DNA from 4 places in the Erwinia sp. GW821-FHT03D09 genome. Region 1 is predicted to be linked to each of the others. Evidence: predicted binding sites of a transcription regulator. Region 1 holds the regulator's gene; each other region holds the start of a gene.
The links. The regulator CRP, encoded in region 1, controls carbon source genes, mostly activating them, when cyclic AMP is high. The targets are predictions, from matches to a motif close to ATGTGANNNNNNTCACAT.
Positions count from the first base shown of each region.

Region 1 (7,369 bases):
ATAAAACCCAGCTGGCCGAGGATATAGCACAGAGCGGCTACCGCCAGGAAGCCAACGCCCACGCCCCATTTTTCTTTTTTGACCGGCTCGCCGCTGGCCGTTTTTTTGCCCAGTACCGGGAATTCAAAGCACAGCGCCAGAACAAAGATTGCCACGTAGATCACGCCGATACACACGTACACCCAGTACCACGGCAGCGCACGCGCCAGCAAAGCGGCAGCGATAATCGGGAAGATCGTACCGGCCATGCTGAAGAAGGAGTCGGTAAACAGCAGGCGCGAACCGCGCTGGCGTCCTTCATAAAGATGGGTGATCAGGAACGTACCGATCGACATGGTAATACCGCTCACCACACCCAGCACAAACATACAGAGCGAGAACACGCTCAGGCTGTGGCTGGTCATCAGCCCCAGAATTGCCAGCACCATGAGTACGAAGCCGAACATCAGCTGACGCTTCAGCGGCACGATTTCCATTAGCCAGGCGTTAAGGAATACGGCCAGCAGTATCCCGGCGTTAAGGAATGTAAAGGTGTTGCTCATCTGAGCCACGGGAAGCTGGAAGTACTCTGCTATATTCTCCAGTACCATACCGGTAACGATAACCACTGCACCGGTCAACGCATAAGAGAAGAAGCTGATCCAGGTAAGTCCGATTCGATCGCGATTTGTCATAGTGGAAACCCGTCTGGAAGGAAGTTTCTCAGGCGAGGTGCCTGAGATATGCCTCAGGAGTTTAACCATATTCGTGATCTGCATGAATATTTAATGAAATAATAATTATCGAATTTCACTGTTAGTGTGATTTTTGTCACATTTATGCATTGGCCATTTACTTTTACGGCAATGTCTTCCTGAGTAAATAAAGGTAAAACGCTGGCGCGTTGGTAAGTGCCTATTTACAATCATCGTTGCATTTATGGCTTATTGCCCTCAGTAAGGAAAAATTTCATGTTGAAACGTACTTTGACCGCGGTGGCGGCAGTTCTCGCACTGTCATCGATCTCTGCTTCTGCATTCGCGGCGAAAGGGGATACACATGTACTGCTGACCACTTCAGCAGGCAGTATTGAGCTGGAATTAAATAATCAGAAAGCCCCTGTTTCGGTAAAAAACTTTGTTGATTACGTCAACAGCGGCTTTTACAACAACACCACATTCCATCGTGTGATCCCGGGCTTTATGCTGCAGGGTGGTGGCTTCACCACTGATATGCAGCAGAAGCAGCCTAACGCTCCGATAAAAAATGAAGCGGATAACGGCCTGCTGAACAAACGCGGTACCATTTCTATGGCGCGTACTGCAGAAAAAGACAGCGCAACCAGCCAGTTCTTTATTAACGTGGCGGATAACGCCTTCCTTGACCACGGCCAGCGGGACTTTGGCTACGCAGTGTTTGGTAAAGTGGTTAAAGGTATGGATGTGGCTGATAAGATTGCCCAGGTGCCAACCCAGAATGTCGGCCCTTACCAGAATGTGCCGGTGACTCCGGTGGTGATCCTCTCCGCCAAAGTTCTGCCGTAAGCTTACGCACTGTGCCTGAATCGGCCTACGGGGCTGATTCAGGTTTTTGCCTCATCTTCCGCACAGTAAAGAGATAAGCGAAACGGTGTAAAATCCGTAAAATAGCGGCGTAAATCGTTTACCGGAATTCGCCATGCTGCTGCTTATCGACAATTACGACTCCTTCACCTGGAACCTCTACCAGTATTTTTCTGAACTGGGAGCCGAGGTCATCGTTCGCCGTAACGACGATATTACGCTGGCTGAAATTGCCACGCTGGCCCCTCAGCATCTGGTTATCTCTCCTGGCCCCTGTACGCCCAACGAAGCGGGTATCTCACTGGCGGCGATCCGTCATTTCGCCGGTCAGGTGCCCGTACTTGGCGTTTGCCTGGGGCATCAGGCGATCGCGCAGGCGTTCGGTGCCAAAGTGGTTCGTGCTCGCCAGGTGATGCACGGTAAAACATCGGCCATTGAGCATAATGACGGCGGCGTTTTTGCCGGGCTGAATCATCCGCTAACCGTCACCCGCTATCATTCACTGATTGTAGAGATCGGGACGCTGTCGGATGAATTCGAGCTGACAGCCTGGACGCTGCGCGACGGCCAGCCGGATGAAATTATGGGATTCCGCCATCGCACGCTGCCGCTGGAAGGCGTGCAGTTCCACCCGGAAAGCATCCTGAGCGAACAGGGGCATCAGCTGCTGGAAAATTTCCTGCGCTACTGAGTTAGTGTTTGCCTTTTTTTGATTTTTTATGCATATTTCATGACTATATTTTCACATTAATGCAAAGGTTAAACGGCGAGGTGGTTGATGGCAGCGGAAAAATTAGCGGTAACGCGGGCAACGTTCGATGAAGTGATTTTGCCTGTTTATGCACCAGCGCAGTTCGTTCCGGTAAAAGGAAAAGGGAGCCGCATCTGGGATCAGGAAGGGAAAGAGTACGTCGATTTCTCCGGCGGTATCGCGGTAACCGCGCTCGGTCACTGCCATCCGGCACTGGTTGAAGCACTGAAAACACAGGGTGAAACCCTGTGGCACACCAGCAATGTCTTCACCAACGAACCTGCCCTGCGCCTGGCCAGCAAGCTGATTGCTGCCACCTTCGCCGAGCGCGTGTTTTTTGCTAACTCCGGTGCAGAAGCCAACGAAGCGGCATTTAAACTGGCGCGCTATTACGCTACCCAGTGCCACAGCCCGTTTAAAAGCAAGATCATCGCCTTCCATAACGCTTTCCATGGCCGCACGCTGTTTACCGTATCCGTCGGTGGGCAACCGAAGTATTCCGACGGCTTTGGCCCTAAGCCTGCCGACATCGTCCATGTGCCGTTTAACGATCTGGCGGCGGTCAAAGCGGTGATCGACGATCACACCTGTGCCATCGTGGTAGAGCCAATCCAGGGTGAAGGCGGCGTAACGCCGGCGACTCAGGAATTTATGCAGGGTTTGCGTCAGCTGTGCGATGAGCATAATGCGCTGCTGGTACTGGATGAAGTGCAAAGCGGGATGGGCCGCAGCGGCAAACTTTTTGCCTGTGAGCACTACGGCGTGAAGCCGGATATCGTCACCACGGCGAAAGCGCTGGGCGGCGGCTTCCCGGTGAGTGCGATGCTGACCACCAATGAGATCGCGTCGGTGATGGCGCCTGGCGTGCACGGCACCACCTACGGCGGTAACCCGCTGGCCTGCGCGGTGGCGGAAGCGGCGCTGGATATTATCAATACGCCGGAGGTGCTGGACGGCGTGGCGCAGCGCCGTCAGCTGTTTGTTGATGCCCTGCAGGCGCTGGATGCCAAACTGGACCTGTTCAGCGAAATCCGTGGTATGGGGCTGCTGATCGGTGCCGCGCTTAAGCCACAGCATGCCGGCAAAGCGCGCGACATCCTGAATGCCGCAGCGGCTGAAGGGGTGATGGTGCTGGTGGCCGGTACGGACGTGATGCGCTTTGCGCCATCGCTGGTTATCGATCCCGCGGATATCACCGAAGGGATGAAGCGCTTTGCGGCGGCGGTAGAAAAAGTTTTAGGCTAGGGCGACTTGCGTAAGCGCCGGGACAGCCAGTGCCCCTGATGCGGGCGCTGGCTCCAGGCGAGCGACGAGATGGTGTGCATCGTACTGAGGTGGTCGAGAATACGTTTCACGTGCCGCTCCAGAATGGTGACCGGCCCCTGATGAAAATCTTCCGGCGCTTCCAGTACGTTGCTGTCGGTGCTGGGGCCGTCATATTCAATGCGCTGCTGGCAGCGCTGTAGCGCAATTTCGCACGATTGCAGGTAGCGCTGCGCCAGTGATTCAGTAAGCATAGTGTGCTCGCGCGCCAGAATCGTCATGGCATTAATGTGTTCGACAATAAACTGGCTGTGGGTTACCCAAAGCTGCATATCTTTCAGATAACCGGCATTAAAGTTCGGTTCCTGCATCGCCTGATGCAGCGAGTTAAACAGCGCGTTGTGGGCCTGATTGGCCCGCATCCTCTGCCAGGCCAGTTTTGCCGGTTCCTGTTCCTGCCCCAGCAAAAGCTGCAGTGCTTCCTGGTAAGCCTCCAGCGCATCGTGAGCATTCTGCCGTAACAGCCCGCTCTGCCACTGCGGCCACAGCCAGATCATCCCGCCAAAGGCAATCAGACAGCCAATCAGCGTATCCATCAGACGCGGTACCAGCAGCTGCACACCGTTGAGCGACAATAGCTGCAGCGTGAATACTGTGGTGATGGTAAAGCCGATCGTGGCCCAGCCGTAAAATTTACGGATAAACAGATTACCAATCAGCGTCAGGGCCAGCATCACCAGCAGCATTACCGATTCCGGTGCGTGCAGGCGCAGCATAACGGCGGCAATGACCAGACCTGCCAGGGTTCCCATTGCCCGGTGCTGAATGCGAACCCGCGTGGCGCCGTAGCCATTGAGGCTGACGAACATCACCGTCATTAGTATCCAGTAGGGCTTAGGCAGATTAAAAAACAGCGCCAGCGAGCTGGCAAATGCCAGCATCACGCCATAGCGCGCGGCGCTGCGCAGGCCGGGTGATTTCAACGACAGGTAGCTTTTCAGTGCCGGGATCAGCGGTAGCCGGCGCTGGCGATCCGCCATCAGATCGCGTCGATACAGCGGCCGCTGGGTGCGGAGCACACGGGCGATGCGGCTGAAATGGTAATAGCAGAAATTCCCCACCGGATTGTCTTTATTCTGCCGGGAGATTTTCTCCAGCGCCAGCAGCGGCTTATTCATGGTAAAACGTTCAGGGTAGCGATGATAGAGGATATCATCGGCCAGCACCCGCAGGCGGGAGGCAATGGTCTGCACATTCCAACGGATCACCACTTCGGCGTGGCTTTGTTCCACCAGTTTTTGCACTTCTTCCGGCTGATGCAGGCTGACGGAAATGTGCTCCTGCAGGTCCAGTGCCACCTGAAAGGCCCGCGTCAGCCGCTGATAGTGGTTATCCTGGCTGGCGGACAGCATATACATCTGCTGATAGCAGGTATTAATCAGATCCACCGCTTTTTGCTGGCGCGCCAGCAGCGGCGGGAGGGCTGTCTGCGGGTCGGTCAGCCGGGTCAGCAGCGTATATTTCGCCTCGCAGTAGTCGGCCAGCTCGCGATACAGCAGGCTCAGCGTTTCACGCATCGGCTGCTCTTTCCACAGGCGGAACCACAGCCAGTTAAACAGCCCGTACCAGATGGTACCGAGAATATAGAGCAGCGGCGGCTGCCAGAGGGGCATTCTTCCGGCCAGGCTGAGGGTAAAAATAGCGGCAATGAGCGATGCGGGCAGCAGACGGCCATGCAGTGGACTGATTTCCGCAGTGACGCCCAGTATCAGTGCCATCACCAGCATGATGATCGGCAGCGGTACGCCCTGTTCCCCGGCATACAGGATCATAAAACTACAGAATGCAAACAGGCTGCCGCCGATAATCAGGCGTTTAAAAAAGCGTTTATGGGGAGTATCAAGACCGGCGTTGTTACAGCAGGCGGGAACCAATGAAAAGAGTAGACCCTGTCGAAGATCGCCCAGCAGCCAGCCAACGGCTATTGGCAGACACAGCACCAGCGTTTGCCGCAGTGCATAGTTCACTTCAGGGTGATAGATGATTCTCCGCCACATGCCCAACACCACAGAAAAAAAGGCGCGACAATGCTGTCGCGCCACAGATCCACAACCGTTTAGCGCGTACCGTAAACCACGATAGTTTTACCGTGCGCGGAAATCAGGTTTTGATCTTCCAGCATTTTCAAAATACGCCCCACGGTTTCACGAGAACAGCCAACGATCTGGCCAATCTCCTGGCGGGTGATCTTGATCTGCATACCATCCGGGTGGGTCATGGCATCCGGCTGTTTGGCCAGATTAAGCAGGGTTTGTGCAATACGACCGGTTACATCAAGGAAGGCGAGGTTACCCACTTTCTCAGAAGTGACCTGCAGACGGCGTGCCATCTGCGAAGAAAGACGCATCAGAATGTCAGGGTTAACCTGAATCAACTGGCGGAATTTTTTGTAGGAGATTTCAGCTACTTCACAGGCACTCTTAGCGCGCACCCACGCGCTTCGCTCCTGGCCCTCTTCGAAAAGGCCCAGTTCGCCAATAAAGTCGCCCTGATTGAGGTAGGAAAGAATCATTTCTTTACCTTCTTCATCCTTGATCAGCACCGCTACTGCGCCTTTGACGATGTAGTAGAGGGTTTCTGCCTTTTCACCCTGATGGATCAGAGTGCTTTTGGATGGATATTTGTGAATATGGCAATGTGACAGGAACCATTCGAGGGTTGGGTCTGTTTGCGGTTTGCCGAGAACCATTCGCTGTTATCCTCTATTGTAATCGAGCCTAAATATACCCTTTTATCACTCAGGTTGCAGAAATGTTAACTGCTTTTTGAAATATTTTGGGTAAACAGGGACGGAATTCCCTGTCAGGCGCTTCCCATAGGAAAATCAAACGGGCAATACCATTAAGAGTCTGACTCATCCTGTTGTCCCGTTTTCACCATGCATTGCAATGCCAGAATAATAATACAGCACCGTTTGTAGCACAGCTTGACCTGGCTGTCTTGTGTTGTGTCATGTTGTCTCGCTTCAGCATAGTGCAAAATTACTACATAGTCTTTTTATTGCCGGGAAAGTGGGGCGGAAGGCCGTTGCTCGGCGACGCGCCCGTCTCACTGATTAATGTCGGTTTCATGTCTGTTTTCGCCAGCGTTACGGCAGATATCCAGGACCAGCTCCAGCAGTTGCCGCGAATGATGGGTAAGCGGGGAGTATCTGGACCACACAACGCTGTAATGCCAGGCAGATTGCAGCGGCAGGTTGAGTGCCTGCAGCGTGTGGCTGAATTCGCTAAGCAGTGGGCGGGGCATCATCATCAGGTAACCGGATTTTCGCGCCAGCTGCATGCCGTACAACAGAGAAGTCGTATGAAGCAGAGGACCAGATAACCGCTGAAAAAAAGCCTCCAGTTCCTGGCTCAAGCCGCTGCCCGCTTCATCTTCCATCAGCACCCATTTCTCATCGGCAAGTTGCTCCAGACGTTCGCAACTCCGCTGCGGATGGGTCTGACACGCTACCACGCACAGCGACACGCTGAACAGCGGTTCAATGGCCAGCCGTTCATCGGTGAAGCGAGCAGGAAGCTGAACAATAGCAAAATCCATTTCTCCGGCCACGAGTGCCGGAAGCAGACTGTGCAGTGTGCCGTCGGTTACCGTCAGCTTAGCGCAGGGAAACATTAGCCGAAACTTTTCCAGCACGGCAGGGAGTAGCATCAATCCAGGTAATGCGCTCATGGCCACTGAAAGTTGCCCCTGCTGTTGCTGAAGTGAATGGATCTCTTCCCCGGCTTTCTGTAATTCGGCAAGAATCAGGCGA
Region 1 is NZ_JBWKUK010000002.1:242,216-249,584, forward strand. Features, by position in the region: gene tsgA (MFS transporter TsgA) at 1-674, opposite strand, end outside; gene ppiA (peptidylprolyl isomerase A) at 951-1,523, shown strand; gene AC07U6_RS02835 (aminodeoxychorismate synthase component II) at 1,657-2,232, shown strand; gene argD (bifunctional acetylornithine/succinyldiaminopimelate transaminase) at 2,320-3,537, shown strand; gene AC07U6_RS02845 (YccS/YhfK family putative transporter) at 3,534-5,612, opposite strand; gene crp (cAMP-activated global transcriptional regulator CRP) at 5,672-6,304, opposite strand; gene AC07U6_RS02855 (LysR substrate-binding domain-containing protein) at 6,664-7,369, opposite strand, start outside.

Region 2 (7,369 bases), on a different contig from region 1:
AGCGGCGCGCTGAAAGGCGGACAGGTGGATAACGCCACGCTGATCTTTGCCGGCGACCCGCATCAGTTCCCGTTTAAGCACAACGAAGGCATGTTTGAAGTCGCGGTGCCGCTGCGAAAAGCCACCTACGAGTTTGAGCCCGGCTGGCCGCTGCTGGAAAACCTGGCGATCGATCTCGACTTTGTGAATAACGGCCTGTGGATGAAGGCGGAAGAAACAAAGCTGGGTGAGGTACAGGGGCGTAACATCTCGGCGGTCATCCCTGATTATCTGGAAGAGAAACTGCTGATTGACGGTGAAATTAGCGGCGGCGGTGACCAGGTTCGCGACTATTTCAACGATTCGCCGTTGAAGCCTTCGCTGGGTGCTGCACTGGATGAACTACAGGTTGGCGGAAATGTGAGTGGTAACTTACATATTGATATCCCGCTGGATGGCCAGCAGGTGCGCGCTACCGGCGATGTTAACTTTAAGAACAACTCTCTGTATATCAAACCGCTGGAAACCACCTTCGAACAGCTTTCCGGGCGACTCACCTACGATAACGGCGATTTGAAAAGCGACCTGATGCATGCACGCTGGTTTGGTCAGCCGCTTGCGGTCAGTTTTAACACGCAGGAAGGTGAGAAAGACTATCAGATTGGCGTAGATCTGCGGGCGGACTGGCAGCCAGGTGAGGTCACTGCGATACCGCCAGCGGTAAGGTCGCAGCTGGCGGGAAATCTGCCGTGGAAGGGGAAAGTTCAAATTACTCTACCGCACGGCGGTGGTGCAAATTATCAGGTTGATATCGACAGTGAACTGAAAAATGTAAGCAGTCACTTACCTGCGCCATTAGATCTTAGCAAACCCGCGAATATGCCGGTTAAACTAACGGCTAAAGGCAACCTCAACAGCTTCGATCTCAGTGGTTCGGTCGGCAGCAGTCATCGTTTTAACAGCCGCTGGCTGCTGGGTAAACAGCTGCGCATCGATCGCGGTATTTGGGAGAACGACGCGAAACGCACGCCGCCGCTGCCGGAGACTCAGGGGGTGGTGCTAAATCTGCCGCCGCTTGACGGTAGCGCGTGGATGGGGCTTATGGCCGCTGCTGGTTCTGAAAACGACAAAGCGGGCAGCAGCGCGTTACCGGGCGACATCCGGTTGCATACCCCCGCTCTGACGCTGGCGGGCCAGCGATGGCAGGATCTTAACCTCACGCTAAGTCAGGATGTTTCTGGCGACACGACGGTGGCGGCGAAGGGGAAAGAAGTGGAGGGGACACTACTGATGAAGCGCTCGACTCCCTGGGTAGCTCAGCTCAAATATCTCTATTACAACCCGCAGTGGCAGACCTCGGGCGGCGGTGCTCCGCTTCCTGCTGATGCTTCCAGCATCAACTTCAGCCGCTGGCCAGCACTGAATCTCAACTGCACCGAGTGCTGGCTGCGCGGGCAAAAATTTGGCCGCATGCAGGCCTCCCTGACTCCGACGGGTGACACGCTGAAGCTGGAAAACGGGCTGATTGACAGCGGTAACGCACGCCTGACGGTTAACGGTGAATGGGTAAACCGCCCGGATGGTCAGCGCACCTCATTGAAAGGTGTCCTGAGCGGCAAAAAAATCAACGAGGCGACTAACTGGTTTGGCATCAGCAGTCCGCTGCGCGATGCACCGTTCAACGTTGACTACGATCTGCACTGGCGTTCTGCACCGTGGCAGCCTTCGGAGGAAACGCTGAGCGGCGTGCTGAAATCGCACCTCGGCGCGGGGCAGATCACCGACGTCTCCACCGGGCGTGCCGGTCAGCTGCTGCGCCTGGTCAGCTTCGATGCGCTGATTCGCAAGCTGCGCTTTGATTTCAGCGACACCTTTGGCCAGGGCTTCTGGTTTGATTCGATTAACGGCACCGCGTGGATTGAAAATGGCGTAATGCACACGGATAACCTGCTGGTGGATGGCCTGGAAGCGGACATCGCGATGAAAGGCAAAATGGATCTGGTAAGACGGCAGATTGATATGGAAGCGGTGGTCGCGCCGGAGATTTCAACGACGGTCGGGGTTGGCGTGGCGTTTGTCGTCAACCCGGTGGTCGGTGCTGCCGTATTTGCCGCCAGCAAGGTACTGGGGCCGCTGTGGAATAAAATTTCAGTATTGCGCTATCACATCACCGGGCCAATTGATAAGCCCGAAATCAATGAGGTACTGCGTAAGCCGCGGGAAAACGACGATAAGTGAATTTGACGTGGCTTTGGAATTGCCTCACGCTGTAAACATAGCGAACCTAAATGAATATTGAGGGCCAGTCGCAGCTGGCTCCATACTGAGTGAGAATTCATGAGTCTGAATTTGGTGAGTGAGCAGCTACTGGCTGCCAATAACATTAGTCATAACGATCTGTTTGCCATTCTCGGCCAGCTGTCCGAACGCAAGCTGGATTATGCCGACCTCTACTTCCAGTCCAGTTACCATGAATCCTGGGTGCTGGAAGATCGCATCATTAAAGATGGTTCCTACAATATCGATCAGGGTGTGGGTGTGCGCGCGGTAAGCGGCGAGAAAACCGGTTTTGCCTATGCCGATCAGGTCACCTTGAATGCGCTGCACCAGAGCGCAACGGCGGCCAGAAGCATCGTGCGTGAACAGGGCAACGGCCAGTCGCACACTCTGGGTGCGGTGCTGCATCGCCCACTCTATCCGGCGCTCGATCCGCTGCAAAGCCTGACCCGCGAAGAAAAAATTGCCCTGCTGCATCGCGTTGATAGCGCCGCCCGTGCTGCCGACAAGCGCGTGCAGGAAGTTTCTGCCAGCCTGACCGGCGTCTACGAACTGGTACTGGTGGCGGCTACTGACGGTACACTTGCGGCGGATGTCCGTCCGCTGGTTCGTTTGTCCGTCAGCGTACAGGTTGAGGATAACGGCAAACGTGAGCGTGGTTCCAGCGGCGGCGGCGGTCGTCACGGCTATGAGTTTTTCCTGGCCAACGAAGACGGTGAAGTTCGTGCCGATGCCTGGGCGCGTGAAGCGGTCCGTATGGCGCTGGTAAATCTGAATGCCGTGGCAGCTCCCGCAGGTTCTGTACCGGTGGTACTGGGTGCCGGCTGGCCGGGTGTGCTGCTTCATGAAGCCGTTGGTCACGGTCTGGAAGGCGACTTCAACCGCCGTGGCACCTCGGTATTCAGCGGTCAAATGGGTGAACTGGTCGCGTCTGAGCTCTGTACCGTAGTGGATGACGGTACTATTGAAGGGCTGCGTGGTTCACTGACCATTGATGATGAAGGTGTTTCGGGCCAGTACAACGTACTGATTGAAAACGGTATTCTGAAAGGCTATATGCAGGACAAACTCAACGCGCGCCTGATGGGCGTTAAGCCAACCGGCAACGGACGCCGTGAGTCCTATGCGCACCTGCCGATGCCGCGGATGACCAACACCTATATGCTGGCGGGTAAATCTACCCCGGCAGACATTATCACCAGCGTTGAGTATGGCCTGTATGCGCCGAACTTTGGCGGCGGTCAGGTTGATATCACCTCCGGTAAGTTTGTGTTCTCCACTTCGGAAGCCTATCTGATTGAGAACGGCAAAGTGACTAAGCCGGTGAAGGGTGCAACCCTGATCGGTTCGGGCATTGAGGCGATGCAGCAGATCTCTATGGTCGGTAACGATCTGGCGCTGGATAAAGGCGTTGGCGTCTGCGGTAAAGAAGGGCAGAGCCTGCCGGTCGGCGTTGGCCAGCCAACGCTGAAACTGGATAAAATCACGGTAGGCGGCACGGCGTAACCCGCCGCCGGGCTGACGTCACACAGCATCGGTTTTATATCGGGCGATCGCACAGTCGGTTGCCCTATTTTTTTATATCTTCACGCTAGAGCTTGCGGAATTCCCGGTAGATCTCATCCACCTTATCGAAATAACTGATAAGGTAGTTAATACACACCTGAACTTTCAGCGGCAGCTTGTCTTTTTGTGTATAAAGCGCATAGACCGGGCGCGGCATCGAATGATAGTGGGTAAACAGGATCTCTACCTCACCGGCGTTAATCTCTTCTATCACCCACATCAACGGCACATAGGCGATACCAGTCCCGGCTTTCAGCCAGCGGATTAACGTTTGGGCATCATTGGTGGCAAAACGCCCCTGCGGCGATAATCGAACTGACTTGCCTTCCGGCGAAGTCAGTTCAAAGTCGTTGTCTGTCCGCACGCTGTATTCAAGCCAGGAAAAGTTACTGATATCAGTGGGATTTTGTGGCGTACCGTGCTGTGCCAGATAGCTTTTTGCCGCACAGACTACCATCGGCATCGATCCCAGACGTTTGGAAAACAGCCCTGAATCCTGAAGAGCGCCCACGCGCAGGACCAGATCCAGGCCATCTGCAATCAGGTCGGGGGCGGGAATCCCGGTGACCAGGTTAATGATCAGCCCGGGATACTCCTTCAGCATCTCTACGGTCATCGGGGCCAGCAGGTTTTGCGACATGGTCGAAGAACTGCCGATGCGCAGGGTACCGATTGGCGTATTATTAAATGCCCACAGCTGTTCATGAACCTGTTGAACCTCAGAAAGCATTCTCCGGCATCCCTGAAAATAGATCTTTCCTGCCTCGGTCAACCCGATACTGCGCGTGCTGCGATTCAGTAATTTAACCTGTAGCTCATCTTCCAGCCGGGTGACGATCTGGCTGACCGCAGAAACGCTGAGCTGTAGCTGCTGTGCTGCGGCAGTGAACGACCTCAGCTCCACCACTTTGGCGAAGACGGACATGCCTTTCAGTCTTTCCATTATTAACCCTGGCTTAAAAGTGATTTAGATCACATTTGGTAGATAACTTATAGTCAAGCACGTTACTATAGCAGTGCCGGACTACCGTTCTGAAGTCCTACTCCCTATTTTAAAACTCACTTTATAAGCTACCATTTTGTGAGTACCGGTTGTGATCCGGGCCCGACTTCGTGGCCATCATCAGCCTGAACTTTAAACTGCCCTGAAACAGGTGGGAGATCGTTATTGCGTCTTCGTATTCCGGCACTGTTTTTACAAGGATAAGAGATGAGTGTGCTTCCTGTTATTGTGGTTTTCGGGCTTTCTTTTCCGCCCATTTTTTTTGAAATTGTCGTGTCACTGATGCTGTTCTGGCTGGTTCGCCGCCTGCTTATGCCGACCGGACTCTATGATAGGGTCTGGCACCCAGCGCTGTTTAACACCGCGCTGTACTGCTGTCTGTTCTACCTTGTATCCCGCTTGTTCGTCTGAGGTCATCGTGAAAGCACTAATAAGAAAAATTTCCCGTTTCGCCATCACCCTGATTTTGGTGGCGATCGCGGTGGTTCTGATTTTCCGCGTGTGGGTGTTTTACACCGAATCCCCCTGGACCCGCGATGCTAAGTTCACCGCCGATGTGGTCGCGATTGCACCCGATGTGAGCGGCCTGATCACCGATGTGCGTGTGCGTGATAACCAGCTGGTTGAGAAAGGCCAGGTGTTGTTCGTTATTGACCAGCCACGTTATCAAAAAGCGCTGGAAGAGGCGGATGCCGATGTTGCCTACTACCAGGCAATTCTGGATGAAAAACGTCGCGAAGCGTCGCGCCGCAACCGGTTAGGCGTCTCCGCCATGTCGCGTGAGGCTATCGATCAGGCCAATAATGACTACCAAACCACGGAGCATCAGCTGGCGAAGTCAATCGCCACGCGCGATCTGGCGAAGCTGGATCTGGAACGCACCGTGGTGAAGGCACCGTCGGCCGGATGGATCACCAACCTGAATGTCTATGTCGGTGAGTTTATTACCCGGGGTTCCACGTCAGTGGCGTTGGTCAAGCGGGATTCGTTCTATGTGCTGGCCTTTATGGAAGAGACTAAGCTGGATGGTATCCGTCCTGGATATCGTGTTGAGATAACGCCGCTCGGCAGCAACCAGGTCATTCTTGGCTCCGTTGATAGCGTGGCCGCCGGGGTGACGAACAGCAGCAGTACCGTTGACAGCAAAGGCATGGCGACCGTCGATTCAAATCTGGAGTGGGTTCGTCTGGCACAACGTGTGCCGGTGCGTATTCGCCTGGACAAGCAGCCGGGTAACCTGTTCCCGTCAGGTACCACGGCGACCGTTGTGGTTACCGGTGCGCAGGATCGCCAGGAAAAAGACATCTCCCCGCTGATGAAACTGATGCATCGCCTGCGCGAGTTTGGCTAAGGTGGAGTAAATGATGCAGTGGTATCGTCTGCGATTTCCCATCAAGCTGACTTTTGCCATCATTCTGGCGCTGTTTGTCGGCTTTGAATTCAATCTTGAAACTCCGCGCTGGTCGGTGATGACCGCCGCTATTGTTGCCGGCGGCACGGCCTTTGCCGCCGGGGGCGATCCCTTCTCCGGTGCACTGCGCTACCGCGGAATGCTGCGTATTGTCGGGACCTTTCTCGGCTGTATAGCAGCATTGACCATCATGATCGCCACCATCCGCGCGCCGCTTCTGATGCTGCTGCTGTGCTGTCTGTGGGCCGGCGTGTGCGTGTGGCTGTCATCGTTAATCAAGCTTGAGAACTCCTACGCCTTAGGCCTGGCCGGTTATACCGCGCTGATTATCGTGGTGAGCGTTGATTCCAGTGGTTCGCTGTTGCTGGCCCCGCAGTTTGCCGTAGAGCGCTGTAGCGAAATCATTATTGGTATTGTTTGCGCTATTCTCGCCGATATGCTGTTTTCGCCGCGATCCATCAAGCAGGATATCGACCGTGAGGCCGATGCACTTCTGCTGGAACAGTATCGGTTGATGCAGCTTTGCGTCGCCCATGCCGACAAGGATGAAGTGGATAAAACCTGGGCTGGACTGGTTCGTCGTACCACGGCTCTGAAAGGAATGCGTTCGCTGTTGATGATGGAGTCGGGCGGATGGCCGAAGGTGGAGCGCCGAATGGCGGTGCTGAACACGCTTTCGCTGACGTTGATTACCCAGGCCTGCGAAACGTTCCTGATCCAGAACTCCCGCCCGGAATATGTGCCGCCACAGTTTCTACTGCTGTTTGAAAAGCCGGTTGAAAGTACGGCAGATATCCATAAGCGGATGAAAATCATGCGCCGGATTATCACCGTCAGCGGCAGCAAAAATACTCCGGCAACCATTCGCAGCTGGGTCGCTGCGGCCAGCCGCTATTTGCTGCTGCTGAAAGGAATTCACACCAACAGCAGCATCAGCCGTATCGAAGAAGAGGTGCTGAATGCCGAACCGGTGGTCAGAATGCGGTCGGCAGAAACTCGCCATGCGTTAATTAACGGTCTTCGTACTTTCGTTGCCACGGCCGTGGGCTCATTATTCTGGCTGTGGACCGGCTGGACCTCTGGCAGCGGGGCGATGATTATGCTGGCGGTCATTACCGCTCTTGCTATGCGTA
Region 2 is NZ_JBWKUK010000012.1:24,858-32,226, forward strand. Features, by position in the region: gene yhdP (AsmA2 domain-containing protein YhdP) at 1-2,217, shown strand, start outside; gene tldD (metalloprotease TldD) at 2,317-3,762, shown strand; gene aaeR (HTH-type transcriptional activator AaeR) at 3,848-4,765, opposite strand; gene aaeX (p-hydroxybenzoic acid efflux pump operon protein AaeX) at 5,033-5,236, shown strand; gene aaeA (p-hydroxybenzoic acid efflux pump subunit AaeA) at 5,244-6,176, shown strand; gene aaeB (p-hydroxybenzoic acid efflux pump subunit AaeB) at 6,190-7,369, shown strand, end outside.
Region 2: aaeR (HTH-type transcriptional activator AaeR) is a predicted target of CRP. The motif match lies at 4,783-4,800, and genes of this name have one in related genera.

Region 3 (7,369 bases), 180 kb from region 1:
TTCGTGCCGCTGCAAACACCAAAACACAATATGGCCTACGTGATGGCCATCTGCGCGGTTGCCGCGCTCGGCGGGCTGCTGTTCGGCTATGACTCTTCGGTCATCTCCGGCGCGATTGAACCTATCACGCATCACTATCAGCTTTCCCCGGCTGAAACCGGCTGGGCCGTCTCTAACGTGATTATCGGCTGCGTCATTGGCCTGTTTGGCTTTATGTTCCTGTTCGGCGGGACCTGGGGCCAGGTGGTGTGGACGGTGATCGGCGAAATCTTCCTGACCCGCCTGCGCGGTGCCGGTATGGGCTTCTCTATCTGCGCTATGTGGGCCGGCAATTTCTTTGTCAGCCAGTCCTTCCCGATGATGAACCAGAGCACGTTCCTCAACGATAACTTCCACGGCGGTTTCCCACTGCTGCTGTTCGCGGTGTGCTCACTGGCCTCCTGGTGGTTCGTGAAGGCGCTGCTGCCGGAGACCAAAGGTGTTTCACTGGAAAAAATGGAAGCCCTGATTCTGGAACGCTTTGAAACCACTCAACGCGAAAGCAAAACAGCCACACATTGATTTTAAGGACACCAAAATGACGATTCATATTGCTAACGCACCCTGCAGCTGGGGCGTGGATGACCCAAAAAACCCGCATCTGCCGCCGTATGAGAAAGTGCTGAAAGAAGCCGCGCAGGCCGGTTATAAGAGCATCGAGCTGGGGCCGTGGACCTACTTACCGACCAATCCGCAGGTTCTGACCGAGAAGCTGAATCAGTACGGCCTGTCACTGGTTGCCGGTACTATTTTTGACGACCTGGTCAGCGAAGAGAACTTCCCGGCGATGATTGAGCTGACGCACAACATCTGCCGCAACCTGTCAAAAGTGCCGACCGCGACCAAAACCCACGGTGATAATTTCCCATCGCCGTATCTGGTCATTATTGATTTCGGTAACGCCGAGCGCGCACGCCTGGCCGGCCAGTATGACAAAGCACCGCGCCTCTCCGACAGTGACTGGCAGCGCATGATGTCGCACATCACCGAAATCAGCCGCATTGCGCAGGAGTATGGCGTGCGCCCGGTGATCCATCCGCATGCCGGTGGCTGCATTGAGTACGCCGACGAGATCGAACAGCTGGTGCAGGATCTTCCGCACAGCGTTGCCGGTCTGTGCCTGGATACCGGCCATCTGTACTACTCCGATATGGACCCGATTACCTGGCTGGGCCGCTACTTTGATCGTATCGACTACATCCACTTTAAAGACGTTAACGACACCGTATTCCGCGACGTTATCGCCCGTGAAGTGGACTTCTTCAGCGCCTGTGCGGAAGGCGTGATGTGCCCGATTGGCCAGGGTGCCATTGATTACCCGGCCGTGCGTGCCTTCCTGGCCGAACGCAACTATCAGGGCTGGATCACTATTGAACAGGAGCGCGACCCGCGCAATGCCGACGGCAGCCTGCACGATGTGACCGAAAGCTTGCGCTACCTGAACTCCGTTGGATTTTAATTAAGGAACATCCGATGATTAACGGCATTAAACCTCTCGATCGCTCCCTCCGCTGGGGTATGGTTGGCGGCGGCGGCACCAGCCAGATTGGCTATATCCACCGTTCAGCCGCGCTGCGCGATAATACCTTCACTCTGCTGGCCGGTGCGTTCGATATTGATGCAGAACGCGGGCGTGCCTTCGGTGCCAGCCTGGGCGTGGCAGGCGACCGCTGCTACCCGGACTATCAGACCCTGTTCCAGCAGGAAGCCGAGCGCACTGACGGCATTGAAGCGGTATCGATCGCCACGCCAAACAACACTCACTTCGCCATCTGTAAGGCGGCGCTGGAAGCTGGCCTGCATGTGGTGTGCGAAAAACCGCTGTGTTTCACCACCGAAGAAGCGAAAGAGCTGGCGGCGCTGAGCGAAGCGAAGCGCAAAATTATCGGCGTCACCTACGGCTACTCCGGCCACCAGCTGATTCAGCAGGCGCGCAGCATGATCGCCGAAGGTCTGTTGGGCGAAATCCGCATCGTGAATATGTCGTTCTCCCACGGCTTCCACAACGAAGCGGTCGAACTGGCTAACCCAAGCACCCGCTGGCGCGTGGACCCGAAATTTGTCGGGCCGAGCTACGTGCTGGGGGATCTCGCCACTCACCCGCTGTTCCTGGCCGAAACCATGCTGCCGGAACTGAAAATTAAACGCCTGATGTGCTCGCGCCAGAGCTTTGTGAAAACCCGCGCGCCGCTGGAAGATAACGCCTTTGTGCTGATGGAGTACGATAACGGCGCGGTGGGATCGCTGTGGTGCTCGGCGGTGAACTGCGGATCGATGCATGGACAGAAGATCCGCGTGATCGGATCGAAGGCCAGCCTGGAGTGGTGGGACGAACAGCCTAATCAGCTGCGCTATGAAGTGCAGGGCGAGCCGGTGCAGATTCTGGAACGCGGCATGGGCTACCTCGCTCCGCGTGCGCTGGAAGAAGACCGCATCGGCGGCGGCCACCCGGAAGGGTTGTTCGAAGCCTGGTCTAACCTTTATCGCCGCTTCGCAGTGGCGATGGATGCCAGCGACCGTGGCGATAAAGCGCTGCTGGAGAACTTCTGGTACCCGGACGTGCACGCCGGTGTGACGGGCGTGCAGTGGGTTGAGCGCTGTGTCCAGTCCGCCGACGCGGGCGCGACCTGGGTTGATTTCGAGTAATCGCTAACGGGTCGAATCTCCGGTCGCTAGCGAACCAGGTTTCCAAATCTGTTGCCTGAAGGGGCAGCCATTTACCAATGGCTGCCCCTTTTACTTTGCGTTAAAACCTGACGTCGTCCGTTGCCAGCAGGGTGACAAACGGCCCCGCCAGCGTCGCGTTATGGTGGGCAACGATCTGCGCCGCACTGAGTATCGCGTTATCGGTGGTGCTGTGCGCATCGCTGACCAGCACCACGTCAAATCCGAGGTCCGCCGCCGCCCTACAGGTGGTATCCACGCAGTAGTCGGTTTTCATGCCCACCATCACCAGCCGTTTCACCTGCGCCTGCTGCAGTTCTGCCAGCAGCGACGTATTGAAAAAACAACTGGGGCGGGTTTTATTAAAGTACCTGTCGCCCGCCTCCAGCGGCAGTTCATCCGCCAGCTGCCACAGCGGGCTGCCCGCCGCGATCGGCGATCCATCCGGCCCGGTATGCCGGGCAAAAAATATCGGTTTCTGTGCCGCGCGGGCGGCATGGATCAGCTCGACGGTATTGGCGATAAGCTGGTCTTTCAGGTATGGGGGCTGTGGGGCATGCAGCAAACCTGCCTGCATATCGATCACTAACAGCGCGGACGCATCGGACATGGTATTTCTCCTTGATTACCGTTAACCGGCCACGGCGGAGAAACATTCAACCCCGTCGGAAACCGGCGGGATGGAGCGAATTTGCTATTTCTCAGGCACGCAAACCGACCTCACCCCGCCAGAAGCGGTCGTGGTGGTGGTCGCGGTGAGGAACAGTCGGGTCATTTTCATAACCCACAGAATTGCATATCACCGTGCCGCTGGCACGTTTTTTATCGATAAATGAAGAATGGGAACAGCGGGAATAAGTGATAACCATCGGTCCAGTCCCTGACCGCGGTTATCGAGGGTGTAAGCTCGGCGGGTTTAGCGAACCGCGCCCGGCGGAACGTGTTTGAAGGTATTTACATAAGAACGAAACACGTTGCGGAAGAATTTTTTCATGATTGCCTGTGACAAATATTGTCAAAAAATACACCATAAATTATAACGAACGGTGCTTTTTTAGGCAAAAATTTTTGAATTAGATCACAAAAACAGACCTTTTATAGCCAAAACCGTGAGGCATGCGGCAAAGAATTAATCTGCTGGCCGGCACGCCTTAATTCAACATCGCACCCGCCGCTGCGCAATTTTTTCCAATATCTTCACAGCGCGCGTGCCGATAATCACCACATTACGCTTAACGGACGCCACACTATGCCCTTTTCTAATGGTTTTTTACTGAGTCTTTCCCTGTGCCTTGATATCGGCATCGCCAATATCGCGATGATCACCCTGGCCATGCAGCGCGGCTTTTTTCACGGCTTTTGGCTGGGGATCGGTACCTGCATCGGCGATCTGATCTATGCGATCCTCGCCATGGCCGGGATGGCGGTACTGCTGCAATTCACCAGCGTGCGCTGGGTGCTGTGGATTGGCGGCTCGCTGATCCTGCTGTGGTTTGCGTGGAAAATGGTGCAAAGCGCGCTGCAACCCGCCGCAACACTGAGTGCGGGTGACATTGGCGAAGCACTCAGCCCACGGCAGAATTTCCTGCGGGGAATATTCCTCGCGATGTCGTCCCCTTCGGCGATCCTGTGGTTTGCCGCCGTGGGAGGCGCACTGATTTCACGGATGGGTACCGGCAGTACGGCGGCATCGGCCTGGTTCCTCTCAGGCTTCTTCCTTGCGGGCGTGACGTGGGCGATAGCGCTGTGCGCTGTGGGCAGCATCGGCGGGCGTATGCTCGGTACGAAGATGTTACGCTGGTCGTATATCGCTTCGGCAGTGATTTTCTTCTACTTCGCCGGGTACGTAATCCTTTCAGGCTATCGTGAGTTTATCGGCTGAGCATACGCAGATAGTGGTACGGGGTGATGCCCAGCATCTTGCGAAAGCTGTTGATAAAGTGGCTTTGATCGTAGAAACCCAGCTGATGTGCCACATCTAATGCGCTGCTGCGGTGCCGTAACAAGTTACGCGCCGCCAGCAGACGCAGCTGCATATGATACTGTAGCGGTGCCACGCCCATCTCCTGACGGAACTGGCGGACAAAGTGATACTTACTCAACCCGCAAGTGACCGCCAGCTCATCCAGCGTCAGTTTCTGCGTCAGATTATCGCGCATGTGTTCCAACGCACGTCCTACGGATGCAGGAGCCAGTGCAACATCCTTCTCGCTGCTGTGATGCAGTAGCCGGCTGGTCAGCCACAGCAGGTTTTGCTGCTGAACCTGATCGTCGTCAGGAGAACGAACGAAATGGCAGATCGCATCAAACAGCAGCGGATCGCGGAGTACGCCTTCATGCAGGATCGGTAACGAACGATCGGCCAGATCGGCAAAAACAGCCGCCGGTAAATGAACGCTGAAAAACTCGACCGGCTGCTCACCAAACTCTGACGACTGTAGCGTTCCAGGATTATAAACGGTGATATCCCCGGCGAGGACCGACAGGTTTTTTTGATTCAGAAAGAGTTTTTCGACGCCGCTAAGGTTGGCGCTGATCGCATATTCTTCGTGGGTGTGCAGCGGAAAAGCCGCGTTGCTGGCGGTGAGGTGCGAGCACTCAATATTATTCCGGGTGTTCCAGTCTACTACCGATAATGCCATAGCCGCCCCGTGCAAGTGACCGGGCGCGCCTTCTGCTTATTTGCCCAGATGTTCGAACAAAATACTACAGCCGATGCCGATCAGCACTACGCCACCAAAAATTTCCGCCCATTTTCCCATCACCGGGCCAAGGAAGCGGCCCAGCAGGATGCCGAGCGTGGCCATAATCATGGTTGAAGCACCGATTGCCAGCGCGGTGGTCACAATGTTGACCTGCAAAAATGCCAGCCCGACGCCGACGGCCATCGCATCCAGACTGGTAGCAACGGCGGTACAGGCCAGCAGCCAGAAACCGTGGCTCTGTGGGGCATCTTCCGGCCGGCACTCTTTTTTACGTATCCCCTCAACGACCATTCTTCCGCCGAGGATCAGCAGTAAACCGAACGCAACCCAGTGGTCCCACGCCATCACGTATTTGCTGGCAGCAAGGCCGATAGCCCAGCCAACCAGCGGCGTCAGGGCTTCGATAACGCCGAAGATCAGACCGGTGCGCAGAGCTTCTTTCAGGCTTGGACGATGCAGGCTGGCACCTTTGCCAATGGCGGCTGCGAAGGCATCCATCGACATGGCAAAAGCCAGAATCAGAGTTGCGTATAGGTTCATTGTATTTATCCCGGTTTGAAGCGTCGGGTGCATTCCAAATCGTTAAAACCCCAGGTTATGTAGGAAAAATAACCACCGGTCCATTTAAGTGAAGTGCATCCTATCACGCTAATCGCCAGAAAAAAAGACAACAAAATCATGTATTTGAGTATAGCATCGGCTATAATTTTTAACGGATGCTATTTTTGCGAGTAAATATTGGCGGGAAACTCTAAAAGAATTACCGTGTTACACAGAGCGTGTGGATATATAACCTCGAAGAGGTTAGGGAAATTTTCAGCACTTTATCGCCTCATTTCCCCAAAAAATTGTCGGCTACCAGACGCGATAAACCTTACCGGTTTCTACGCCATCCACGCTACGGCGATAGGCCAGCGCTACGCGGCTGGCGGAGGCGCTTTCAAAACCGGGGAAGAACGGGCCGTAGCTGTCCAGCGCTTCGGTCAGCACAGTTGGGCTGACGGCATTAATCCGCAGACCCGACAGTTCATTGGCGGCGGCAAACACAAAACCTTCCAGTGCGGTATTTACCGCCGTCGCATTCACACCGGTACGGATCGGCTGCTGCGCCAGGATACCGGTGGTCAGAGTGAACGAGCCGCCCGGATTGACAAACTCTTTGCCGATCAGCACCAGCCGAACCTGACCCATCAGCTTATCCTGCAGGCCGCTGTTGAACTGCTCGCTGGTCATCTCAGACAGCGGACCGAAGTGCACGCCGCCGGTGGCGGAGATCACCGCATCCACGTTACCGGTTTGGGCAAACAGCGCGCGAACGCTCTCTTCACGGGTTAGATCCACCTGATAATCACCCCGGGTTTTCCCCACGCGGATAACCTGGTTATCACGGCTCAGCTCATTAACGATACCCTGGCCGACGGTGCCTGATGCCCCAATCACTAAAATTTTCATCGCATTTCCTCTGTAAATAACGGTTACCCCATCATGAAGCAGTGCCAGCAGTGGATAAACGGACCATACTTTCGAGAACTCCGAACCAAAGGTTTGTAATTATGGATAAATTAAGCAGCATTGAGGCCTTTATCTGCGCAGTGGAATGCGGCAATTTCACCGAAGCCGCACACCGTCTGGATATCAGTGCGGTGATGGTCGGCAAGCACGTGCGTCAGCTGGAAAAGTCGTTGGACAGCCGCCTGCTGCAGCGCAATACCCGGCGGCAGCATCTGACTGAAGCCGGGAAAAGCTACTACCAGCAGTGCAAGGCGGCACTAGCTCAGCTGCGGCTGGCAGAAGATACAGTAGAGAATATGAAGCGTACGCCGTCGGGACTGCTGCGGATCAGCGCGCCGCTCAATCTGGGATCGGCGGCGATCGCCGCACTGGTTGCCCGCTATCAACTCAACTACCCGCAGGTGCGGATCGAGCTGGATCTCAGCGACAGTTTTGTCGATCTCATCGGT
Region 3 is NZ_JBWKUK010000002.1:64,066-71,434, reverse strand. Features, by position in the region: gene AC07U6_RS02040 (MFS transporter) at 31-561, shown strand; gene AC07U6_RS02035 (TIM barrel protein) at 578-1,498, shown strand; gene AC07U6_RS02030 (Gfo/Idh/MocA family protein) at 1,513-2,685, shown strand; gene AC07U6_RS02025 (cysteine hydrolase family protein) at 2,786-3,313, opposite strand; gene azuC (stress response protein AzuC) at 3,620-3,697, opposite strand; gene AC07U6_RS02015 (LysE family translocator) at 3,953-4,585, shown strand; gene AC07U6_RS02010 (AraC family transcriptional regulator) at 4,575-5,345, opposite strand; gene mntP (manganese efflux pump MntP) at 5,382-5,948, opposite strand; gene AC07U6_RS02000 (short chain dehydrogenase) at 6,264-6,860, opposite strand; gene AC07U6_RS01995 (LysR substrate-binding domain-containing protein) at 6,962-7,369, shown strand, end outside.
Region 3: azuC (stress response protein AzuC) is a predicted target of CRP. The motif match lies at 3,770-3,787, and genes of this name have one in related genera.

Region 4 (7,369 bases), on a different contig from region 1:
CAGCGTGCCAGTTACCGCAGCAGGCGTCAGCTCACGCATAGTCAGCTCACGATCGTTCGGCACCACTTTCACCCACTCGTTGTGGGAAGCCAGCAGCTGGGTTACCTCATCCAGCGGCACGTCTTTTTTCAGTTTCAGCGTAAATGCCTGGCTGTGGCAGCGCAGCGCACCAACACGAACGCACAGACCGTCTACCGGAATCACGCTGTCGGTGCGCAGGATTTTGTTAGTTTCCGCCTGGCCTTTCCACTCTTCGCGGCTCTGGCCGTTTTCCAGTTGCTTATCGATCCACGGGATCAGGCTGCCGGCCAGCGGAACGCCGAAGTTATCGGTTGGCAGAGTGCCGCTACGCGTCAGCTCGGTCACGCGGCGCTCGATGTCGAGAATCGCCGATGCCGGGTTGTGCAGCTCTTTCGCCACGTGGTCATGCAGCATGCCCATCTGAGCCAGCAGTTCACGCATGTGGCGTGCGCCGCCGCCGGATGCCGCCTGATAGGTGGCAACGGAGGCCCACTCCACCAGATCGTTGGCAAACAGACCGCCCAGCGACATCAACATCAGGCTGACCGTGCAGTTACCGCCAACGAAGGTTTTAATGCCGTTGTTCAGGCCGTCGTGGATAACCTGGTGGTTCACCGGGTCGAGGATAATAATCGCATCGTCCTTCATGCGCAGCGTGGAAGCAGCGTCAATCCAGTAACCCTGCCAGCCAGCGGCACGCAGTTTTGGATAAACTTCGCTGGTGTAATCGCCACCCTGGCAGGTGATGATGATATCCAGTGCGCTCAGCGCATCGATATCAAACGCATCCTGCAGCGTACCGGCAGAACGGCCGCCGAACTCCGGCGCGGCCTGGCCGTGCTGGGAAGTGGAGAAAAACACCGGGCGTACAACGTCAAAGTCACGCTCTTCGATCATACGCTGCATCAGCACGGAACCAACCATGCCACGCCAACCGACAAGTCCTACAGTTTTCATTATCTACCTTTACCTCGGGCCTGCACTGATAACGCCCGTAATTCAGTTAAAATCACCGGAATGTACTCTGTCCAAATCTACAAGGTGCAGCAAAAGTGGCAAGTGAATTAAATCGATTAAGGGGATTTTTTTAGCAGAGGGGCTAATAATCCACGGCCGTCGGCGTGAGGCAAGAGTATTAACGCGGATGTCTGATAACGGGAGCAACCCTATTATCGTTGTTAAATCGACCATCAGAGCGGGTTTTACCGAGGATTATAGGGGTTTTGGCGTATCAGGAGCCGAAACCTCGTCATAGAGCGGTAATATACAGAATCGCAGAAGGGGGAGGGCAGTTTCCGCCGCCCCTTCTGATTTATTACGACAGCAGCTCGAAAGCAATCAGACCGATAACCGCCCCAACCGTTCCGAGGATGGTTTCCATCATCGTCCAGGTCTTCAGGGTTTGCCCTTCCGTTGCACCGGTAAAGCGGCCAAACAGCCAGAAACCGGCGTCGTTGACGTGGCTGAAGATAATCGAGCCACCGGCAATACAGATCGACAGCGCGGCCAGCTGGGCACCGGAATAATGCAGCGGCTCAATCACCGGCATAATCAGCCCCACGGCGGTCAGGCAGGCCACGGTCGCCGAGCCCTGAATAATGCGCACCGCACCGGACAGGACGAAGCAGGCCAGCGCAACGGGCAGCCCCGCGCCGGTCAGGGCATTGCCCAATGCAGGACCCACGCCGGAATCCACCAGCACCTGCTTAAACACACCACCGGCACCGATCACCAGCAGGATGATCCCCGCCGGCTGTAGCGCCGCACCGCAGATCTGCATCACGCGCTCTTTATCCATGCCCTGACGGTAAGCCAGGCCGTAAATCGCCACCAGGCAGGCCAGCAGAATCGCGGTAAACGGGTGGCCGATAAATTCCAGCCACTCATACAGGCGGGAACCGGGTTCGGTAAAGCGGGTGCCGATGGTTTTCAGTCCCACCAGCACCAGCGGGAACAGAATCAGCGACAGGCTGAAGCCAAACGATGGCAGCTTGCTCTCATCAAATTCGGGATGCTCGCTCTCCGCTGGCGGTGTGAACTGTACGTGCTGGCTGATAAAGCGGCCAAATAGCGGACCGGCAATCAGCATGCCCGGGATCGCCGCACACAGCCCCAGCAGGATCATCCAGCCGAAATCGGCGTGCATCTGCGAGGCCAGCAGCATCGGGGCAGGCCCCGGCAGCAGGAACGCCGCTGCTGCCGCAACTCCGGCAAACAGCGGAATCACCAGCTTTACCAGGTTATCCCCGGTGCGGCGCGCCACGGCGAAGGCGATACTGATCAGCAATACGACCGCCACTTCAAAGAACAGCGGCAGCGCACAGATCAGTCCGGCAATACCCATCGCATAGTGCGCACGGCTTTCACCGAAGGCCTTCAGCATGCGGATGGCGATCTGATCGACCGCGCCGGTTTCATGCAGGATCTTGCCAAACATCGCTCCCAGCGCTACGACGATGGCGAGGAAGCCGAGCGTGCCGCCCATGCCTTTTTCCATCGTCTGGGCGATTTTATCCAGCGGCATACCGGAGAACAAACCGGCACCAATCGACACTAACATCAGCGCCACAAAGGCGTGCATACGCGCCTTCATCACTAAAAACAGCAGCAGTAATACCGAACCCGCTGCGGTCAAAACCAGTGTTGCAGTACTCATTACACCCTACTTACTTCGTCTTGTTGATGGCACCGTCAATGGCTTTCAGCGTTGAGGCAATGACGTCATCAAGGGACTGATTAATATCAATAACCAACACATCTTTCTCTTCGCTGCCCGGTTCTTCCAGCGTGGCGAACTGGGTAACCAGCATCTGCGGCTTAAAGAAATGGCCTTTACGCGCGCGCAGGCGGGATTCGATGGTGTCGAAATCGCCCTTCAGGTAGACGAAGGAAAGGTTCTGGTTCCCTTCACGCAGGATGTCGCGATAGTGCTTTTTCAGCGCCGAGCAGACGATCAACGACACGTCATTGGTGCGCTGCATGGCGAAGGCTGCGTCGTTAATCGCCTTCAGCCACGGTTTACGGTCGGCGTCGTCCAGCGGATGACCACCGGCCATTTTTTCAATGTTGGCGCGCGGGTGCAGGAAATCGCCGTCAAGGAAGGCGGCTTTCAGTTCATGTGCAACGGCATTGGCCACGGCGGATTTGCCGCTGCCGGATACGCCCATCAGTACGAATACGTGATTGGACGGGGGAGATGAGGTCATTATTTTTGCTCCGTCAGAGTCATAAGCAGGTGTGAACGGCAATTTGTTATCGGTAACATTGTCTGGTGCTGTACAAATTATGGCAACAGCTGCGGCGGGAAAAGCTGGTAAGTGTGAGGAGCTTCAAAAAAACGGCAAAAACAGCGTGAGGGAGGCACAAAGAGATAACGGACGCGAATGCGTCCGTCGGGGTTAAATACTTTCGCCCATAGACAGCGTGAAGCCGATATCCAGCGGCCCACAATCGACTTCTTCACCGCGAATGCGCGCCAGCAGCATCGCGGCGGCTGCGTGGCCCATCTGTTCGCGCGGGGTCTGCACGGTAGCCAGCTGCGGGGTAGTGGCCCTGGAAATATCGTGGCCGTGAAAACCGGCGATCGCCATCTGTTCCGGTACCCGCAGCCCCTGCCGCTGGCACTCAAACATCGCGCCCACCGCCAGGTCATCGTTGGTGCAGAACAGGCTGTCGGTCTGCGGATAGCGCTTTTGCGCCTCGCGCAGCAGCATCGCACCGGCGGTAAACGACGAGGCAGCTTCCATCATCACGGTTTTTGGCTCCAGTCCCGCCTCGCGCATTGCCTGGGCGTAACCGCGCTCTTTTTGCAGCGTTCGCTCATCCAGCCGCGCACCGAGGTAAACCGTGTGCCGATGGCCGCGCTGTAAAATAGCCTGAGTCATCTGCCGCGCCGCCTCAACGTTATCGAATCCCACCGCCATATCCAGGCAGGGAGAGACACTGTCCATCATCTCAATCACCGGGATGCCGGCGGTTTCAATCATGCGCAGGCTGGCGGCGGTGTGGGTGCGTTCAGTCAGGATCAGGCCGTCGATATTCCAGCCCAGCAGGGAGCGCAGCTGCAGCTCCTCTTTCTCCGGGCTGTAGCCGAAGTGGCCGACCAGCGTCTGGTAGCCCGCCGCATCGGTAACGGTTTCAATGCCGTGCAGAACGTCGGCAAAGACCTGGTTGGTCAGCGACGGCAGCAGCACGCCAATCGCCCGGCTGGTGGCGTTAGAGAGCATATCCGGCGCACGGTTAGGAATGTAGCCCAGCTCATCCAGCGCGGCGGCAATTTTGCCCTGCAGCGCGGCGGAAACCTGCTCGGGGTTACGGAGATAGCGGCTGACGGTCATTTTGGTGATGCCGATACGGTCGGCAACATCCTGAAGTACCGGTCTTTTTTTCTTCATTAGGCTTCAGCTGGTTGGTCGGTATCCGGCTGAGTGTAACAAAAATGCGCGGGAAATAGAGAAAGGGCGCGGTTTCCCGCGCCCGAAGTGTGATGCAGTTATCTTCCCGCGGCTTAAACCGGCGGCAGATCGAACAGCAGGATTTCGGCATCACTGCTGGCGATAATCTCCAGCGATGGCTCATCCCAGATAGCAAAGGCGTCGCTGATGGTGGCCGCTTTGCCATTCACGGTGATATCGCCTTTCACCACCTGAATCCAGGTCTTACGGCCTTCTGCCACTTCTGCGGTGCCCTGCTCGCCCGCTTTAAACGCCCAGCGGGACAGCGTCATATCCTGGTAAACCTTCAGTGAACCGTCGCGCGCATCCGGCGACAGCACCAGCTGACGGCCCTGCACATCATCAAAGCGGCGCTGTGCGTAGCGCGGCTCAATGCCGGTTCTTTCCGGGATAATCCAGATCTGATACAGATGCAGCGGCACGTCTTTGCTGGCGTTGTACTCGGAGTGACGTACGCCGGTGCCCGCGCTCATAATCTGGAACTCACCCGCCGGGATCTGCTCTTTGTTACCCATGCTGTCCTGATGCTCCACGGTACCGGAGAGCACGTAGGTCAGGATCTCCATATCTTTATGAGGATGGGTGCCAAAACCCTGGCCGCCATCAATTACGTCTTCGTTAATCACCCGCAGCGCGGAGAAGCCCATAAAGTTGGCGTCATAATAGTTAGCGAAAGAGAAGGTGTGATAACTGTCCAGCCAGCCATGGTTTGCGTGGCCCCGATCCTGTGCTTTACGTAAGTAGATCATATTCAATTCTCCTCAATGTTTTAACGTAGTCTGCGCCGGATCGGATCGTGTTGATAGCGGAGAAAATTGTCTCCTCTATTCAAATTATTCGATGAAATAGCGGCGATATCATCAGTCAGGTTGGGATAGCGTGACAACCCGGTCTTTCAGGAGGGAAAGGATTCATGGACAAAAGTGACAGCAATATTGAAGGTGAAGACGGCACCAGCAACTGTAAAAATGACCGCAGTAGTCACGACGACAGTGGCCATCGCAGCAGCGGCGAAATCGGTATCAAACGATGGAAGGAGTCGCCGGGTAAGATGGGATGAGCCAGGCAAAACGCAGGCAAAAAAAAGCCAGCACCCGAGCTGGCTAAGAAATACTGGAAGCAATGTGAGCAATGTCGTGCCTTCTCAGCCAGTAGTACAGCTCTGCTGAAAACGCATAGCAATAATAATCATTATCATTCGCACTTGTAAAGCTCTTTTCTGATTATTTTTTACTTGATCTGATGATTAAAAACCCTGATTTTAAAGAGGATTTCTATAACTAAGGAGAGTAAAGGTGAGTGAGATTATCGTTCGACACGCCGAGCCTGATGACGCTGCGGCGCTGCATCAAATGTACAGCCAGCCGGAAACCTACAGCGATACGCTTCAGCTCCCTTACCCTTCACTACAGCGCTGGCAGGAGAAGCTAAAGAACACGCCGGACGGCCAGCACATGCTGGTGGCCTGCATTAACGGCCAGATTGTCGGGCAGTGTTTCGTGGTGCTGAATACCCCGGCGCGCCGCCGCCATACGGCCACGTTTGGCCTGGGCGTGGACATCCGCCATCGCGGTAAGGGCGTGGCGAAGGCGATGATGACGGCGATAGTCGATCTCTGCGACAGCTGGCTGCAGGTGGATCGCATTGAACTTACCGTTTACGCCGATAATCAGGCGGCCATTGCGCTGTATGAGAAATTTGGCTTCGTGACCGAAGGCCGCGGCGTTCGTTTCGGCGTGCGCAACGGCGTGCAGGTCGATGCACTGTTTATGGCGCGCCTGAAAGACTGAATCCTGCGGGTGACGCCTACAGATTAAAGGGCGTCACCACGTTCACCCGCGAAAAAGCCCCCATTTCCTCTTCCGGCGGTAAAAATCCGTGAAAGCGCAGGATTGCCTGTAGCGCACTGCGGGCATCGGCACGCAGATCGTGATCGATCACCGCATCCAGCTGCCGCGCGGCCAGCATTTCACGATTTTCTTCATCCAGATCGTGGGCAATAAAGGCCCGCAGCGAGCGCTGCTGGCTGGCAAACGCGCGATATATGGCACGATTTCCCCCGCCAACGCTGTACACCGCGCTGATGGCCGGATCGCTGGCCAGCGCTTCGATCACTCGCTCAAACGTCAGGTTATCCACGCCGTAGCCTTCACTGATGCGCACCACCTTATGCTGCGGCGCAAGCTGGCGCAGCCCGTCACTAAATCCGGCCACCCGCTCCTCTTCGCCGCGAAATCCGGCGCTGCTCAACACCACCGCCACCGAATGGGGCTGCGGCCCCAGCCAGCGCGACAATAGATAGGCCGCCGTATGACCCGCGCTGCCATTATTCATGCCCACATAGCGAATGCGCGCGCTGTCGGGCAGATCGGTCACCAGCGTGACGACCGGCACCCGCTGGCGCAGCAGTTGTTCCACGCTGGCGTTCAGCGGCGCTTCATCACTGACCTTGAGAATGACGCCGTAGCTGTCGCTGCCGCAGCGCAAAAGTAACTGCTGGAGGGCCTTCGCATCGATCTGTTCAAAGACGTGAAAACGCAGCATCAGGCGGAACGGTGCCAGGCTGCCGAGCTGGCTGAGTAGGGCGGCGCTGACCAGCGAGCTGAAGCGCTCTGGGGTATGCAGCACTACGTCAATATTCAGCGTTCTGCCGCTGGCCAGATTCACCCGCTGCTGTAGCTCAAGATCGCGGATCGCGGCGGCAATGCGTCGATCGGTTTGTGGATGCACGCTGCCGCGTTTATGCAGCGCGCGATCCACCGTCGCTTTGCTGACGCCCGACTGTGCGGCGATCTGTTTAATCGAGAACTTCATAATTTGAGGTCTTTTTGAGGTTGTTGGCGCGTGTTGTTAAAAAAATGTAAGTGATAAGGTGGCTCAGAGCAATTGTTCCT
Region 4 is NZ_JBWKUK010000007.1:150,603-157,971, forward strand. Features, by position in the region: gene asd (aspartate-semialdehyde dehydrogenase) at 1-978, opposite strand, end outside; gene gntU (gluconate transporter) at 1,337-2,677, opposite strand; gene gntK (gluconokinase) at 2,688-3,227, opposite strand; gene gntR (gluconate operon transcriptional repressor GntR) at 3,420-4,415, opposite strand; gene AC07U6_RS08825 (pirin family protein) at 4,529-5,224, opposite strand; gene AC07U6_RS08830 (hypothetical protein) at 5,389-5,535, shown strand; gene AC07U6_RS08835 (GNAT family N-acetyltransferase) at 5,771-6,265, shown strand; gene AC07U6_RS08840 (LacI family DNA-binding transcriptional regulator) at 6,282-7,289, opposite strand.
Region 4: gntK (gluconokinase) is a predicted target of CRP. The motif match lies at 3,339-3,356, and genes of this name have one in related genera.